Regions from separate parts of the Rhizobium acidisoli genome, predicted to be linked through region 2. Evidence: riboswitches for the same ligand, from Rfam matches in the RefSeq annotation. Region 2 holds a riboswitch; each other region holds the start of a gene.
What was found. A riboswitch is a leader RNA that binds a small molecule or an ion and turns the genes downstream of it on or off. The one in region 2 is predicted to bind cobalamin.
Positions count from the first base shown of each region.

Region 1: linked by a shared signal. The riboswitch ahead of CO657_RS16300 (CbtB domain-containing protein) and the one ahead of cobU (bifunctional adenosylcobinamide kinase/adenosylcobinamide-phosphate guanylyltransferase) in region 2 are both predicted to bind cobalamin.
Region 3: linked by a shared signal. The riboswitch ahead of bluB (5,6-dimethylbenzimidazole synthase) and the one ahead of cobU (bifunctional adenosylcobinamide kinase/adenosylcobinamide-phosphate guanylyltransferase) in region 2 are both predicted to bind cobalamin.
Region 4: linked by a shared signal. The riboswitch ahead of nrdH (glutaredoxin-like protein NrdH) and the one ahead of cobU (bifunctional adenosylcobinamide kinase/adenosylcobinamide-phosphate guanylyltransferase) in region 2 are both predicted to bind cobalamin.

Region 1 is NZ_CP034998.1:3,318,456-3,322,401, reverse strand. It holds gene CO657_RS16310 (putative bifunctional diguanylate cyclase/phosphodiesterase) at 1-754, opposite strand, end outside; gene CO657_RS16305 (histidine phosphatase family protein) at 1,165-1,719, opposite strand; adenosylcobalamin (AdoCbl) riboswitch at 1,775-1,917, shown strand; gene CO657_RS16300 (CbtB domain-containing protein) at 1,930-2,139, shown strand; gene CO657_RS16295 (CbtA family protein) at 2,153-2,899, shown strand; gene CO657_RS16290 (hypothetical protein) at 2,950-3,579, shown strand; gene CO657_RS16285 (sulfite oxidase-like oxidoreductase) at 3,564-3,946, opposite strand, start outside.
Region 2 is NZ_CP034998.1:2,194,447-2,198,392, reverse strand. It holds gene CO657_RS10905 (chloride channel protein) at 1-225, opposite strand, end outside; cobalamin riboswitch at 486-876, shown strand; gene cobU (bifunctional adenosylcobinamide kinase/adenosylcobinamide-phosphate guanylyltransferase) at 1,260-1,784, shown strand; gene cobW (cobalamin biosynthesis protein CobW) at 1,789-2,838, shown strand; partial or broken gene CO657_RS38210 (cobaltochelatase subunit CobN) at 2,843-3,533, shown strand; gene cobN (cobaltochelatase subunit CobN) at 3,637-3,946, shown strand, end outside.
Region 3 is NZ_CP034998.1:2,020,640-2,024,585, forward strand. It holds gene CO657_RS10015 (ribonuclease H family protein) at 1-301, opposite strand, end outside; gene CO657_RS10020 (DUF2865 domain-containing protein) at 456-1,547, shown strand; gene bluB (5,6-dimethylbenzimidazole synthase) at 1,569-2,258, opposite strand; cobalamin riboswitch at 2,301-2,486, opposite strand; gene CO657_RS10030 (DHA2 family efflux MFS transporter permease subunit) at 2,640-3,946, shown strand, end outside.
Region 4 is NZ_CP034998.1:3,683,608-3,687,553, forward strand. It holds gene nrdE (class 1b ribonucleoside-diphosphate reductase subunit alpha) at 1-330, opposite strand, end outside; gene nrdI (class Ib ribonucleoside-diphosphate reductase assembly flavoprotein NrdI) at 309-725, opposite strand; gene nrdH (glutaredoxin-like protein NrdH) at 741-962, opposite strand; cobalamin riboswitch at 1,217-1,443, opposite strand; gene CO657_RS17980 (heavy metal translocating P-type ATPase) at 1,646-3,922, opposite strand.

The DNA.
Region 1 (3,946 bases), 1.1 Mb from region 2:
AATGGTTGGGGCCGCGTGATTTCGCCTCGTACATGGCGAGGTCGGCCCGATGAGCGGCATCCTCCAGCGGTTCGGTTCCCTCGGCCCAGCGGTCGTAGCCGACGCTGGCGCCGACTTCGACGGCAAAACCATCGATATGGATCGGCCGGGTGACCGCCTGGATCAACAATTTGGCAAAACGCTCCTCGCGCTGCGCTGTCAGGGCAAAGGCGACAATGATGAATTCGTCGCCGCCGAAGCGATAGACGCAATCGGCATTGCCGAGCGCGCAGATCCTTCTGGCAACCTCGATGAGCAGAATATCGCCGCCCTTGTGGCCGACGAGATCGTTGACTTTCTTGAAGCCGTCGAGATCGACGGAGAAAAGCGTGACGTTCTGGTCCCACTCCTCGATCTGGTCCTCGTCGTCCTTGATCGGCCGTGACAGGATCTTGCGTTCGAAGGCGTAGCGGTTCGGCAGCTTGGTCAGATGGTCGTGAGTTGCGGTCCAATCGGCCTTCGCCTGGGCGGCGGCGCGCAGTTCCGTTTCCTTGCGCAGGTCGGCAATGCGCAGCACCGAATAGATGAAGCTCATGGCGCCGGCGATGCCGAGAGCCAGAACGAGTTTGTCGGCACCATATTCGCCGAAACCGGTCATGAAGAAGACAAGGCTGTCGTCAAGCTGCAAAAGCGCGCCGAGGAGCCAGAGAGTTATCCCAAGCCCGACGATCGATACGCATTGCCTTCCGGCCCTGCTCTGGAAAAACACCGGCATATGGCCTTCTCCATCTCCACCCTATGCCGAACTATCATGAAAGTCTGAAATGTTCGTTGAAACCAGAAGGCGAATTTTTGGGGACAGCAGCCTCTTGCTGCACCGTCGAGAGACGGACGCACTTCTGGTGACGCGGGGAACGGAAAAAACGAAGGCGAGCGTGCTGGTGCATCGCTCGCCCTTTCTCGTGTTTCAGGCGGTGACCATCAACAGCGGAACGCTGACGATGAGACCGACCAGAACCGTGATTGTGGCGACACGCATTAAACGCAGGCGACGCGTGCGCTCCCCACTCCAGTCATATGTCATGTCTTCCATCTCCTTGGGACAAGGAAGTAGTCCCGGCGAAACCGGGTTCAATAGAGATGACGCGATTTGCTTGTGTAAGGCTGGATAAGCATCAGGGATCGCTAATGCTGGAAACGCAGAGACCAGCGCCGTCCGTTGCTGGTCATGCGAATGACGGCGAGCGGCTCGACATCGATGAGCCAGAAGGAGGAGGGCGGTGCCTGGAGCACATGGGCTACCGCCGCTCGGATGACCGTGGCGTGGCTGATGGCGATCACATGGCCGCCGAGGGCGGATTCGTTGTCCATCCAGCTGGCGACGCGTGTTCGAAGATCAACAAGGCTCTCGCCTCCGTGAGGGGCGGCTTCCGGACTTGTCATCCAGGCCATGAGGTTCTCCGGCTCCTCGGCCTCGATCGCCGCGATCGACTTGCCGGCCCAGCGGCCATGATCGCAATCGCCAAGTGCAGGGTCTATGCGAGCTTGAAGGCCGAGCGCGTCGACAGTCTGGCGGGCACGCAAAGCCGGGCTTACGGCGATACGATCGGCGCGGGGCAGGGCGGTCATCCTGCCGGCTTCCTCCGTTGCCTTGGTTTCCAGCGGTTCGTCGATCGGAAACATGGCTTTGCGGCTCGCCGCCGTTGCACCATGGCAGATCCAGGTAAGGCGCGTGTTCATACAGTAGAGCAGCCCTTGGCCGGCAGGTGAAGTATCGTTGACAGTCTCTTCGGCGTGCAGATATAACCGGGCTGTTGCGGGTTTGGAAGCCGGTGGAAATCCGGCGCGGTCGCGCCACTGTGACCAGCGTGTCGAAGGTTTTTCGCGCTGGAAGTCAGACCTTACCGCACAAGCACTCTTTCGACTGAACGCGTCATTCCGGAGGAATACATGTCTGACACCACTTTCGCGCCCGTCGCGGCACCGGCACCGATCCCCGTAGGAGAAATCCTGCCCTGGGCGATCTTCGGCGGCCTGCTGATGCTCATCGCCATCTATTTCGTCGGCACCGAGGAAGGCGCGACCGCGCTGTTCAACGGCATGTATGTGCACGAATTCGTGCATGACGCCCGCCACCTCCTCGGCTTTCCCTGCCACTAAGGGGGATACTGACATGGTCGGAAATCTTCTACTTCGCGGCATGCTCGCGGGGCTGATCGCTGGCATTCTGGTTTTTGCTTTCGCCCATATCTTCGGCGAGCCGCTGGTCGATGCGGCAATCGCCTTCGAGGAGGCGAGCGCCCAGGCGGCCGGCGAAGCTGCCGAACCTGAAATCGTCAGCCGGGCCACACAGGCCGGTCTTGGCCTTTTCACCGGCGTCATGGCCTACAGCATTGCCGTCGGCGGGCTTTTCGCGCTCGCCTTCGCTTTCGTGCATGGCCGCGTCAGCAATCTTTCGGCGCGCGGCACCTCGGCGGTCATTGCCCTTGCCGCCTTCGTGGCGATCGTTCTCGTTCCCGCTATCAAATATCCGGCCAACCCGCCGGCGGTCGGCAATGCCGATACGATCGGCGTCAGGACTGAGCTGTTCTTCCTGATGATCGTCGTTTCGCTTGCTGCCCTGATTGCCGCGGTGGCGCTGTCGCGCCGTCTTTCCGAGCGTTTCGGCCCCTGGAACAGCGCGATCATCGCTGGCGTCGCCTATCTCGTCTTCATCGGCCTCGTGCTCTATTTACTGCCGCCGATCAACGAGGTGCCGGAGAACTTCTCGGCCATGGTGCTCTGGCGTTTCCGGACGACAACGCTCGCCATGCATGCGGTCCTCTGGGCAACACTTGGCCTTGCCTTCGGGGCGCTGGCGGAAAAGCGGCTTGCCGTGAAGGACGGGCAGCGGAGCCGGCCGGCGAGGGCCTTCTACTGAACGCATCGAGGGGCGCCGTTTTGCCGGCGCCCTTAGGTTTTCGTGCCACTATGAAAAGCTGCAGAACCATAACACTCCTGTCGACGGCTTTTGCCGCCGCTTTCTTTTGCCTGCCTGCTGAAAACGCCCTTGCTCATAGCCGCAACGCCGGCGGCAGCCATGCCGGCCTCGATATACCTGAAATCTCGCATGGAGAGATGGCGGTGATTTCGGACTATCGCGGCCGAATTATCGACCTGGCGTCCCGTGCAGTCGATACGAACGAGCCCTTCCGGCGCGTTCTGAACTATGCCGAAATCCAATATTCCTATTGTCTCTGGGGCCGGATGCCGGGCAGCGTGAGCGACGAGGAGAGCCCATTCAACGAATGCGCCCATGCCTATCTAGCGGCGGCCAAGGCGGTCTTGCTCTCGATGCGCGAGATGCCGGGGGAGGCCGTTGCGGCTGATGAAATCATTTCCGCGGTCGATGCCGACATGGTGCGGCGCAGCCTAGCGCTCATCACCTGCCGGTTCAGCGGCGAGGCCTTCAACACCGCCGATGTCGTCAAACCACGCTGGAATAAGGTGCCGTTTCATCTAGCCAGCATGGCGTCGCTGACGGGGCTTGCCGCTCTGTTCGCGCTTGTGGTGTTTGCACTTCGCCACGGTCTGCGGCCGACGGCTCAATCGTCGGAATAGCGCTGCTCGCGCCACGGATCGCCATACATGTGGTAGCCGTTCTTTTCCCAAAAGCCGGCTTCGTCATCCGGTATCAGCTCGATGCGGCGCAGCCATTTGGCACTTTTCCAAAAATAAAGATGCGGCACGACGAGGCGCATCGGGCCGCCGTGGTCCGGCGTCAGTGGCAGGCCTTCCCAGGATGTCACAAGGATTGCGTCCTCGGCGGCGAAATCGGCAAGCGGCAGGTTGGTGGTATAGCCGTCATAACTCGTCAGCATGACGTAACCGGCTTGCGGCTTCGGCATAGCGAGATCGAGCAGATCGCGGGTCGAAACACCCTTCCATCTATTGTCGTAGCGCGACCAGGTGGTGACGCAGTGGATAT
Region 2 (3,946 bases):
AACCGACGAGCTCAGCCTTTCGCTGTCGGCGATACCGAAGACCAGCTGATGCAGTTCATTGGAGACGAAGCTCATGCCGGTCACGGCAAGACCGGAAGCAATGCCGACGACAGCACCCGCCAGAGACAGACCGACTTCGCTACGGCGGGTCAGCGCCCGCAGCCGTCTCGGATCGAAGAAAACACGCAGCGCTCGGAACCGGCGCCGATCCAATTTCATAAGCATGGCAAGACAACTAGGCAGGAAGAGACCCGGTCAAGGGCGAAGGTGCAGTCCGCATGCGACGCAATTGCGGCGAAAAGCCGGCGCGTAGGTCAAATATTTATGACGTAAGCCTCTGATAAATGACGATATTCCTGGTCGAGTAAGTCGTGTTTCAGTGAGCGTGCCTGCCTTGCCGCCGATGGCCGACCGCCAAGGCCGGTTGACTTCACTCTTGAGCTTGCCTAACCATCCCTCAACGGATGGTCATCTGACCATCCTCGGATATTAACGGATGGTTCCGGATCGGCGTTACGCCTTCCGGATGAAAAGGGAATGTGACGGGGCGGACCCACACCGGGCGCCTTCATCACAGCCGACCCCGCGACTGTAGAGCGGTCAGGGTCTTCCATCCGGCATCGAGCTCTTCCGGCTGGCAGCTTGCAATCGTGCAGGCAGGCGGGACGGGCGACATGCCGGAAAAGCCACTGGACATGCATGGTGATCAACCGGGGTCGGACGCCTCCATTTCTACGAATCGTCCACCTTTTCACCGATGCAGCCGGGAAGGCGAGGCAGATCCGCCGGCACGATCAGGGGCGACCGGTTTCCGGTCCGCCCCGATCGCGGCCGACAACCGCGAGCCAGGAGACCTGCCATTCGTGCCGGGCGAAAAGCCCAACCCTGGGCAAGAGACCCGCTGCCAGCACGGAGGTTGTTTTGGCTGAACGATTGAATTCGGCATGGCTTGGTGCGGTCAATGGCGCAACGGGTTGGACGAGGGGGCCATACGGCTCGCAATTTATTGTCCTTCGCTTGCGCTATGCGCATTCGCTTCTATCGTCGCTCACCCCCTCATCCGGCTGCCGCCACCTTCTCCCCGATGGGGAGAAGAGGTACGTGGCGACGCCTCGGTCCCTCTCCTGCCACTGCGATCAGAGAGACGGTCAAAGACAAAAGCTTGCTCCCTCTTCTCCCCAGCGGGGAGAAGGTGGCCCGAAGGGTCGGATGAGGGGGGCGGCACGGCGGGCCCTATCCTGCCAAAGGGCGGCGCTCACATGACGGTTGGCCCGATCACTACAGTCTTCATCCTCGGCGGCGCACGCTCCGGCAAATCCCGCTTTGCCGAATCCCTCGTGGTTTCAAGCGGCCTCAACCGCCACTATCTCGCGACCGGGCGGGCCTGGGACGAGGAGATGCAGGCGCGCATTGCCCAACACAGGGCCGATCGCGGCCCATCATGGACGACGCATGAGGAGCCGCTCGATCTCGTCGGCAAGCTCGCCGCCATCGATGGTGAGGACCGCGTCGTGCTGATCGACTGCCTGACGCTCTGGGTTACCAATCTGATGATGGAGCAGCGCGATATGGCCGGAGAATTTTTGGCGCTCGCCGATTATTTGCCGCGGGCAAAGGCGCGGCTTGTTTTCGTTTCCAACGAGGTCGGCCTTGGCATCGTGCCGGACAATCGGATGGCGCGGGATTTTCGCGATCATGCCGGCCGGCTCCACCAGATGATCGCGGCAAAGGCCGCCGAAGTCTATTTTATCGCGGCAGGCCTGCCGCTGAAAATGAAGGGTTAAATCCATGAACCAGCAAAAGATTCCCGCAACCGTCATCACCGGCTTCCTCGGCGCCGGCAAGACGACGATGATCCGCAATCTGCTGACCAATGCCGGCGGCAAAAAGATCGCGCTGATCATCAATGAATTCGGCGATCTCGGTGTCGACGGCGAGGTGCTGAAGGGCTGCGGCGCGGAGAACTGCAGCGAGGATGATATCATCGAGCTGACCAATGGCTGCATCTGCTGCACCGTTGCCGACGATTTCATTCCGACGATGACGAAGCTTCTGGAGCGCGAACAGCGGCCCGACCATATCGTCATCGAAACCTCGGGCCTCGCTCTGCCGCAGCCGCTGGTCGCCGCCTTCAACTGGCCTGACATTCGCACCCAGGTGACCGTCGACGGCGTCATCACGGTGGTCGACAGCGCGGCTGTCGCCGCCGGCCGTTTCGCCGATGACCATGATGCCGTCGAGGCGGCGCGCAGCGAGGATCAATCGCTCGATCACGAGAGCCCGATCGAGGAACTGTTCGAGGACCAGCTCACCTGCGCCGATCTCATCGTGCTCAACAAGACCGACCTGATCGACGTGGCCGGCCTTGGCCGGGTGCGCGACGAGGTCGCCGCCCGCACCCAGCGCAAGCCGGTGATGATCGAGGCGAAAAACGGCGAGGTGCCGGCCGGCATCCTGCTCGGCCTCGGCATCGGCACGGAGGACGATATCGCCAACCGCAAATCCCATCACGAACTGGAGCATGAGGACGGCTCGCCGCACGATCATGACGAATTCGACAGCTTCGTCGTTGAGCTCGGCCCCGTTGCCGATCCGGCCGGCTTTGTCGAGGCGCTGAAGAGCATCATATCAGCCCATGACGTGCTGCGCCTCAAGGGCTTCGTCGATGTTTCGGGCAAGCCGATGCGCCTGCAGCTCCAGGCCGTCGGCAGCCGTATCGACCACTATTTCGATCGCGCCTGGGCGCCTGGGGAAAAGCGCGGCACGCGCCTCGTCGTCATCGGCCTGCATGAGATGGATCAGGGTGCGGTGAAGGCGGCAATCGAGGCGCTGGCGTAAGCCCATGCATCTGCTTCTGGCCCAGCAGGGTACGATCAGCGACGGCGAAGAGGCAATCGATCTCGGTCAGACGCCGGGCGATATCCTGTTCCTGTCGGCCGCCGACAGCGAGCTCGCGGCGATCGCGACCGCCCATCGCGCCTGCGGTGGGCCGCATTCGCTGCGGCTCGCCAGCCTGATGAGCCTCAAGCATCCGATGTCGGTCGATACCTACGTCGAGCGCACGGCGCGGCACGCCAAGCTCATCATCGTCCGTGCGCTCGGCGGCGCCAGCTATTTCCGCTACGCGCTGGAGGCGCTGCATGCGGCAGCCTCCCGCGCCGGCGCGCAGATTGCGGTGCTGCCGGGTGACGCCAGGCCGGATGCAGGGTTGGTACCCTTCTCGAACATCGCAGCTGACGATCTCGATGCACTCTGGGCCTATCTGATCGAGGGCGGCGATGCCAATGCGCGCGCCTTTCTCGATTATGCCGGGGTGATGCTGTCGGGTGCGGAAAAGCCGGCGCCGGCAGTACCGTTGATGAAAGCCGGCATCTGGTGGCCGGGGCGGGGGCTGGTCGGGGTCGAGGAGTGGCGACAGGTGACCGCGCCGTCGTCAGCTGAGGCCGCGATACCCCCCTCTGTCCTGCCGGACTACCGGGGTCGAGCCGCGGGTCTCGACCCGTCCTTCGGACCCCCCACACGGGGGGAGATCAGGGATGAGAGGCCTCGCTCTGTCTCTTCCGGAAGTGCGGCATCTTCACGCGTTTCATTTGTTGGAAGCCCAGGCGACTTGCCGATCTCCCCCTTGTGGGGGAGATGTCCGGCAGGACAGAGGGGGGTACCCCAAGCTCGACGGAAGAGGCGGGATTCGAACCTAAGATTTCCCCCATCGTCGCCATCAGCTTCTACCGCGCCCTCGTGCAGAGCGGCGAGACCAAGCCGATCGAGGCGCTGATCGACGCCTTGCAGGCGCAAGGCCTCCGGCCGCTGCCGGTCTTTGCCTATAGCCTCAAGGACCCGGTTTCCACAGGCATTCTCGAAAGCGTGTTTTCGGCGCTGAAACCCGATGTCGTCATCAACACGACGGGCTTTGCGGTCTCCGCGCCGGGCGCGGATCGGCAGCCGA
Region 3 (3,946 bases), 170 kb from region 2:
AGCCTTTGACGGCATAGATGGAATCGGACCAGATGATCGCGGCTTCGCCCGCTGTTTGGCTATTGATCCACATGGCTGCCCTGAGAACGGCGGTCAATTCCATGGAATTATTGCTGGAATCTTCAGCGCCACCGAAGCCGGAGGCGATTTCCACCGCATCGCGATAAGCGACAAACGACCAGCCTCCATGCCCGGAACCGGGCTCATAACAACCGTCCGCGAAGAGGTGCAGCCCCAGTTGGGATTCTGGTACGCCTGATGCCGGTGCGGAGGGTCGGATGTCATCGGGAATGCCTGTCATTTTTACCGGGGTCTCGGGCGATTGCTGGATAAGATCGCGAAAATACGCTAGGATTTTCTTTGAGCTTATTAAGAGAAATAGATTAAGAGGAAGCGCGCGGCGAGGTGATGTCGCATTCGCCCCACCGACCGTTTGCTCATTCCGGGACGACGCCGTGAAACGCCGAAACCTGTCTCTTGCCCTTCTCCTCGCCTTCGCAGCGCCCGCCGCTGCGCAGACCAGCGCCATCTGCGAGGACCTGCGCGGCCGTCTCGCCGACCTGCCGCGATTGATCGGCAATGGCAACGGCCCGGAAGCCCGGCAATATTCCAACGCCATGGCCGAGCAGAACCTCGAGCTGCGCAAGGTTCGCAACGACCTGCGCAGTTACGGCTGCACCTCAGGCAGCATGGTGGTGATCGGCGGCGAAAATGCCGATTATTGCGCCGAGCTCTCGCAGGCCGAAACCCGGATGATCGACAATATCGGCTATCTCCAGGACCGCCGCAACGAACTAGCCGGCCGGAACGGCGCCGATGACGCCCGCCGCGAACTGATGGCCGCGCTCGACCAGAACGGCTGCAACAGCGACAATTTCTACGCCCCCTCCGAGCGCAGCGCCAACGACCCCGCCCCGAGCATCGAGGAACAGGCGATGCGCTCCGATACCTTCATACCGCTCGGCGGCGGCCAAGACGTTGATCCGCGTTACGGTCTGCCACGGGCCGATATGCTCTCGCCGGTCAGCACCATCTGCGTGCGCAGCTGCGACGGCGGTTTCTTCCCGATCAGCTCGAACGCCACGTCGGTCGATTTCGGCCGCGATGCCCAGACTTGCGCCAAGATGTGCCCCGGCATCGAGACCCAGCTTTTCTATCGCGACGTGACGAGCACGGAAGCCTCGAACATGATCTCGGTCGCAACCGGCACGCCCTACAGCGCCATGAAGAACGCCTTCGCCTACAAAAGCCGCGCGCCCGGCGAGAAAAACGCCTGCGCCTGCAATCTCACCGCCTATTACGACGAGATGCGCGGCAAGCAGGCGATCAGCCAGCCGCCGCAGCAGGGATCGATCACCACCATCCGGACCAATCCGCCGGTGAAGGATACAGCGGCAGCCGCCGCGCCGCAGCCATCGGTTCCGGAGCGTCCCTACGACCCCACGCAGAATAAGGTCCGCCAGGTCGGCCCGCAATTCCTCGCCGGCGACCAGGGCTCGATCGACCTTGCCAATCCTGCCGCACCTGGCCCCCAACCGCAGCAGTAGCAGCCGCAGCAGCAGTGATCGCTACCTCTCGCTCCTTCCCCAGCCATCATGGAAGACGAGTTCCTCGAGCGGCAGCCGCTGCCGCCAGCCTTTGACCGAGAGTTCCGGCTGGTCGTAGAGCCGGTCGACGAAACCGGCGCAGAGCCAGGCAACCACCTCGATATGCTCAGGGATGCCGAGAATGGTCTTCAAGTCGGCTTCGTGAAAGATGCTGACCCAGCCAATGCCGACCCCTTCGGCGCGGGCCGCCAGCCAGAGATTCTGAATGGCGCAGACTGTGGAATAGCTGTCCATCCGCGGATTGTGCGTGCGCCCCAGCACCACGCTGCCGCTGCGGGTGGGATCGCAGGTCACGCAGATGCCGAGCGGCGCCTCTGTTATGCCTTCGAGCTTGAGGGAGCGATAGGCCTGCCGCCGCTCGCCCTCAAACATCAGTGCCGCTTCCTCGTTGGCCTTGGCAAAGGCATCGCGGATTCGGGCTCGCACAGTTGGACTTTTCACCAGAATGAAATTCCACGGCTGCATGAAGCCGACGGAGGGTGCGTGATGGGCGGCCGTCAGCAGCCGTTCCACCACGTCGTCGGGCAAGGGCTCGGGCAGGAACTGGCTGCGAACATCGCGTCGCGTCATGATCGCATGATAGACAGCCTCGCGTTCGGCCAAAGAAAAACCGGACGCCACTGACATGGCATCCTCATCAAAGGGTCGCATCGTCAAATCCCCAACAACGCAACCGCCCGCCGTCCGCGCGGGTTGGGTCTATCTTGCCAGGCCGGTCTTCTGACTCGGCGTCACCCGTCTGCCGCAGCCTTCCCGGCGAAAACCAGTGGCATGATGAGCGGCAGACGTCAGCCTTACAGCGTTGGGCACGTTCCGGTCTTGCACCGGATTCCCGATTCTCCCGCTTGAAAAGCGGGCACCTGACGGCGCATCTATTTCAGCAAACCGGCCCTGCGGCAAGCGGCCTCATGCCGCATTCACCCGTATGTGACATCGATCGCGTGGACAGCTGCGCATCGCTGCCGTAGAAACGAACAGATCCCAACCGACGCCCGTGGCGCCGCAACTTTCCTCTTTGCACCCCGGTTGCCCGTGCCCCGCCTGACACCCATGATCCTTGCGGTCGCCCTGTTCATGGAACAGATGGATTCGACCGTCATCGCCACCAGCCTGCCGGCGATCGCCGCCGATATCGGCACCTCGCCGATCGCGCTGAAGCTTGCTGTCACCAGCTATCTCGTGGCGCTGGCGATCTTCATCCCGATCAGCGGCTGGATGTCCGATCGTTTCGGCGCGCGCAACATCTTCCGTTTGGCGATCTTCGTCTTCATGATCGGCTCGGTCGCCTGCGCCTTTTCCAATTCGATCGCGGCCTTCGTCGTCTCGCGCCTGATCCAGGGCGCCGGCGGCTCGATGATGACGCCGGTCAGCCGCCTGCTGCTGGTCCGGGGAACGCCGCGCCACGAACTCGTCGATGCCATGGCCTGGCTCACCATTCCCGCACTGATCGGCCCGATCATGGGGCCGCCGATCGGCGGTTTCCTCACCACCTATCTCAGCTGGCACTGGATCTTCTGGATCAATGTCCCGATCGGCGTGCTCGGCATCTTCCTCGTCACGCGTTTCCTGCCGGCGGTCGAGCCGCGCAGTCCGCGGCCGATGGATTTTCCGGGCTTCTTCCTTTGCGGCATCGGCTTTTCCGGCTTCGTTTTCGGCCTGTCGGTGATCAGCCTGCCGGCCGTGCCCGTCATCTACGGCTATGTCACGGTGGCCGTCGGCATCCTTGCCGGCCTCCTCTATCTCCTGCATGCCCGCCGCACGCCCTATCCGCTGCTCGATCCGAAAATGTTCCGTTACCCGATGTTCCGGGCGGCGATCCTCGGCGCCTCGAATTTCCGCATGGGGCTCGGCGCCCTGCCCTTTCTGATGCCGCTGATGCTCCAGCTCGGCTTCGGCCTGACGCCGCTGCAATCGGGCTCAGTCACCTTCGTCAGCGCGCTCGGCTCCATGGGGTCGAAATTTGCCGCCTCGCGCACCTTCAATGCCTTCGGCTTCCGTACCGTCATATCGATCACCACCTTGCTGGCGGCAATCTGCCTCGGCATCAACGGCTTCTTCACCGCTGAAACGCCGCTGCCGCTGATCATGGCCTGCCTGCTGATCGGCGGCCTTTTCCGCTCAATGGCCTTTTCGGGCGTCAACGCCATGGCCTTCGGCGATGTCGATGATGCCGACAGCAGCCAGGCGACCGCGATCAACGCCGTTGCCCAGCGTATCTCCATGGCGATGGGCGTGGCGATCGCCGGCGGCATCCTCGAAATTTCGAGCAGCTTTCACGGAGGCAGGCTGCTGGTCTCGGATTTTCACACCGCCTTCTTCAGCGTCTCGGCGATTTCGGC
Region 4 (3,946 bases), 1.5 Mb from region 2:
GTCGAACAGGTCGCGGACGAAATTGAAGGAATATTGGTCGAGAACCTCCTGCTCGTAATAGCCCTCGGTCACGAGGTAATCGAGCTTTTCCCTCAGATTGTGAAAGAACACGGTGTTCTGGTTCACATGCTGCAGGAAATACTGCTTCGCCGCCATGCGGTCCTTTTCGAGCTGGATCCTGCCCTCATCGTCATAGAGGTTCAGCATGGCGTTCAGCGCGTGATAGTCGAGCGTTTCCACCGCTTTCAAAGGGCGTTCGCCGGCGGGATGAGCAAAACTGTTATGCGGTTTTGCACCCGCATCCCGCGTCAGAGTTGTTCCCGTGTCCAAAATCGTTCCATTCCGTGTTTGACGTTGGCGACATCCTCCTCCGTGCCCATGAGCTCGAACCTGTAGAGGTACGGCACCCGGCATTTCTGCGAGATCACGTCGCCGGCGAGCCCGTATGTCTCGCCGAAATTGCTGTTGCCCGCGGCAATCACGCCACGAATGTGTCCTCGGTTCTCCGCATCGTTCAAGAAACGGATCACCTGCTTGGGAACGGCGCCCTTTATGATCCCTGGGCCGTCGCCGCCGCTATAGGTCGGCACGACAAGCACGAAGGGTTCGCGGATATGGAACGCATCCGCACCGCCCGCCGGAATGCGCGCCGCGCGCAGTCCGAGCCTGGCAACGAAGCGATGGGTATTTTCGGATCGGCTGGAATAATAGACGATCAGCCCCATCGCCTTTTTCCTCGGTCAGGAGAGCGCGCTGATCATATCGGGGCGGAAACCCGCCCAATGCCGCTCGCCGGCGATCACGACCGGCGCCTGCATGTAGCCGAGGCTGCGGACACGATCGAGCGCTTCGGCATCCTCGGAGATATCGACGATGTCGTAATCGACGCCCAGACGGTCGAGGGCGCGATAGGTGGCAGTGCATTGGACGCAGGCGGGTTTGCTGTAGACGGTAACGCTCATCATGTTCCTCGTGATGTCAAAGAATTCAGGACGCAAGACAGGGATCGGGCGCCTTGTGGCGTCCGGGTCAATGCTTGATGGTGATCTGGCAAGTCGGCGCTTTAGACGCCTGAGACGATCGGGATTAGCGCGGGCGGCGGCCTTGATATTCTGAACATGACTTCAACCCCGAAGTGCTCATGCGGACGTTCGGGCAGCGCAACAGGCGCGGATCATTCCGCTGTCATGCACGCGACCTTCCGGACACCCCGCCCGTGGACATCTAGTTCAAGGCAGGTCTCCTGGCTTGCGGGTCGAAGCACCCTGCCCCAGCCTTCCCGAGGCATCATGCCTCAGTGACCTGAAATCGGACAGTTGCTCGCCGCTTACAGTTGCGGGGGCAGCTCCGGCCTTGCTGCGCCGTCATGGCGAAACGCACCGTATTCCCGTCTTAGCCCGCGATCCGACACGAATCGAAGGAACCTTGAACACTAGATATAGTACGCGAATCCAAAATCACGTCAACGGATGGTTTGTGCGTTGCGTTACGGCAAGTTTGAAATCACTACGTTCCTGTGAAAAACATGGATAACGAAGGCTTAAGCAAACAGGCTGTGAAGAAGGCCGGAACGAAGAGAGCCGGCTTGTAGCCGGCTCTACGATTGTCGATTCCCGATCAGCCGCATCGTCGCTGCGAATAGGGTTTATCCCTTGACCTGAAGCAGCCTAAGCGCATTGATCGTCACCAGCACGGTGGCGCCGGTATCGGCGAGAATTGCCGGCCAGAGACCGGTGATGCCGGCAATCGTCGTCACCAGGAACACCGCCTTCAGTCCCAGCGCGATGCTGATATTCTGCAGGATATTGCGCATCGTCCGTTTGGACAGCTCGATCATCCGCGCCACGTCGCCGACGCGCCCGTGGAGAACGGCGGCATCCGCAGTTTCCAGCGCCACGTCGGTGCCGCCGCCCATGGCGATGCCGATATCGGCGGCAGCCAGCGCCGGAGCATCATTGATGCCGTCGCCGACCTTGGCGACGATGAAGCCCTGGCGCTTCAATTCACCGACGACCCGCTGCTTATCCTCAGGCATCATCTCGCCGCGCCAGTCGATGCCGAGCATGCCGGCAACGGCTGCTGCCGTCCGCTTGTTGTCGCCCGTCAGCATCATCGCCTTGACGCCGGCCGACTTGAGCGTGGAAAGCCCGGCCTTGGCATCCTCGCGCGGCTCGTCGCGCATGGCGATCAGGCCGGCCGCGACACCGTTGACGAGCAGCACCGACACGCTCTTGCCCTCGTCGTTCAGCACAGTAATGCGTGCATCCTTGTCGCCATCGAGTGCTCCGCGCTCACGGGCAGCGGACGGTGACAGCAGATCCAGCGTCTCGCCGCCGACATTGCCGCTGACGCCCTTGCCCGGCAGCGCCTCCAGCTCGAAGGCCGGCGGCACGGGGACGCCGTCGGCCTTGGCGCGGTTGAGGATCGCCAGCGCTAGGGGATGGCTGGAACCCTGCTCCAGCACCGCCGCGCGCGACAAGACCTGCGCCTCACTCAATCCGAAGGAAACGATGTCGGTCACCTGAGGCTTGCCTTCGGTTAGCGTGCCTGTCTTGTCGAAGGCGACCATCGTCACCTTGCCGAGCGTTTCCAATACCGCGCCGCCCTTCATCAGCAGCCCGCGCCGCGCGCCTGCTGAAAGCGAGGCGGCAATCGCCGCCGGCGTCGAGATGACAAGCGCGCAGGGGCAACCGATCAGCAGAATGGCAAGGCCCTTATAGACCCATTCGCTCCATGAGCCGTCGAAGAGGAGCGGCGGAACGACCGCGACCAGTGCGGCAACCACCACCACGCCGGGCGTGTAATAACGCGAGAACCGATCGATGAAACGTTCCGTCGGCGCCTTCGATTCCTGTGCCACTTCCACCAGCTTGACGACGCGGGCGATGGTATTGTCGACAGCGGCTGCCGTGACTCGAACCCGGAGCACCGCATCGCCGTTCACCGTTCCGGCAAAAACGATGGCGTCGACACCCTTGCGCACCGGCGTGCTCTCGCCCGTTACCGGCGCCTCGTCGATCGCGCTCTCGCCCGAGACGATGATGCCATCCGCCGAGATGCGGTCGCCCGGACGCACCATGATGATCGCGCCGACGGCGAGGCTTTCCGCCGGAACCTCCCGCGTCTGACCATTGTCTTCGAGCAGCGCATTCTTCGGCACCAGGGCCGTCAGCGACTGGATGCTTTCGCGCGCCTTGCCGGCCGCGACGCCTTCCAGCAGCTCGCCGACGAGGAACAGGAACACGACGGTCGCCGCCTCCTCTCCCGCATTGATGATGACGGCGCCGACGGCAGCGATCGTCATCAGCATCTCGATCGAAAACGGCGTGCCGGAGAGAGCCGCCATGACCGCGCGCCGCGCAATCGGCACCAGCCCGACCAGCATGGCGATGATAAAGGCATAGGATGCGATCGCAGGCACGAGATGGCCGATGGCATAGGCGGCGACGAGCGCGGCACCCGAGAGGATGGTCAGCCGGCCCTTCCTGCTCTGCCACCAGGGGCCGGTCATCGGCGTATGATCGTGCCCATGCAGACCTTCGATTTCCGTCTCGCCATGAGCAGCATGGTCATGATCGTGACCTGCATGATCATGACCATGGCCGGCATGATCATGCCCCTCGTGATCGTGGCCCGCGTGATCGCCGTGATCATGGTCGTGATGATCGTGAGAACCGCGCTCATGCGCCGGCGCCGCGCTTCCGGCAAAGGGCGAGACCGAATAACCGAGCCCCGTCACCTTCTTCTCGATCGCCTTGAGGTCGCTGCTGCCGTCATGCCGGACGGTCATCGTTCCCGCCATCACCGAGACGGAAACATCGGCCACCCCGGCCACGCGCCTGACCGCGGTATCGATCTTGCTCGCGCAGGCGGCGCAATCCATGCCGCCGACCCGGTATCGTGTCTCGTTCGTCTCAGCCATGATCCGCTTCCTTGTCAAACAGAA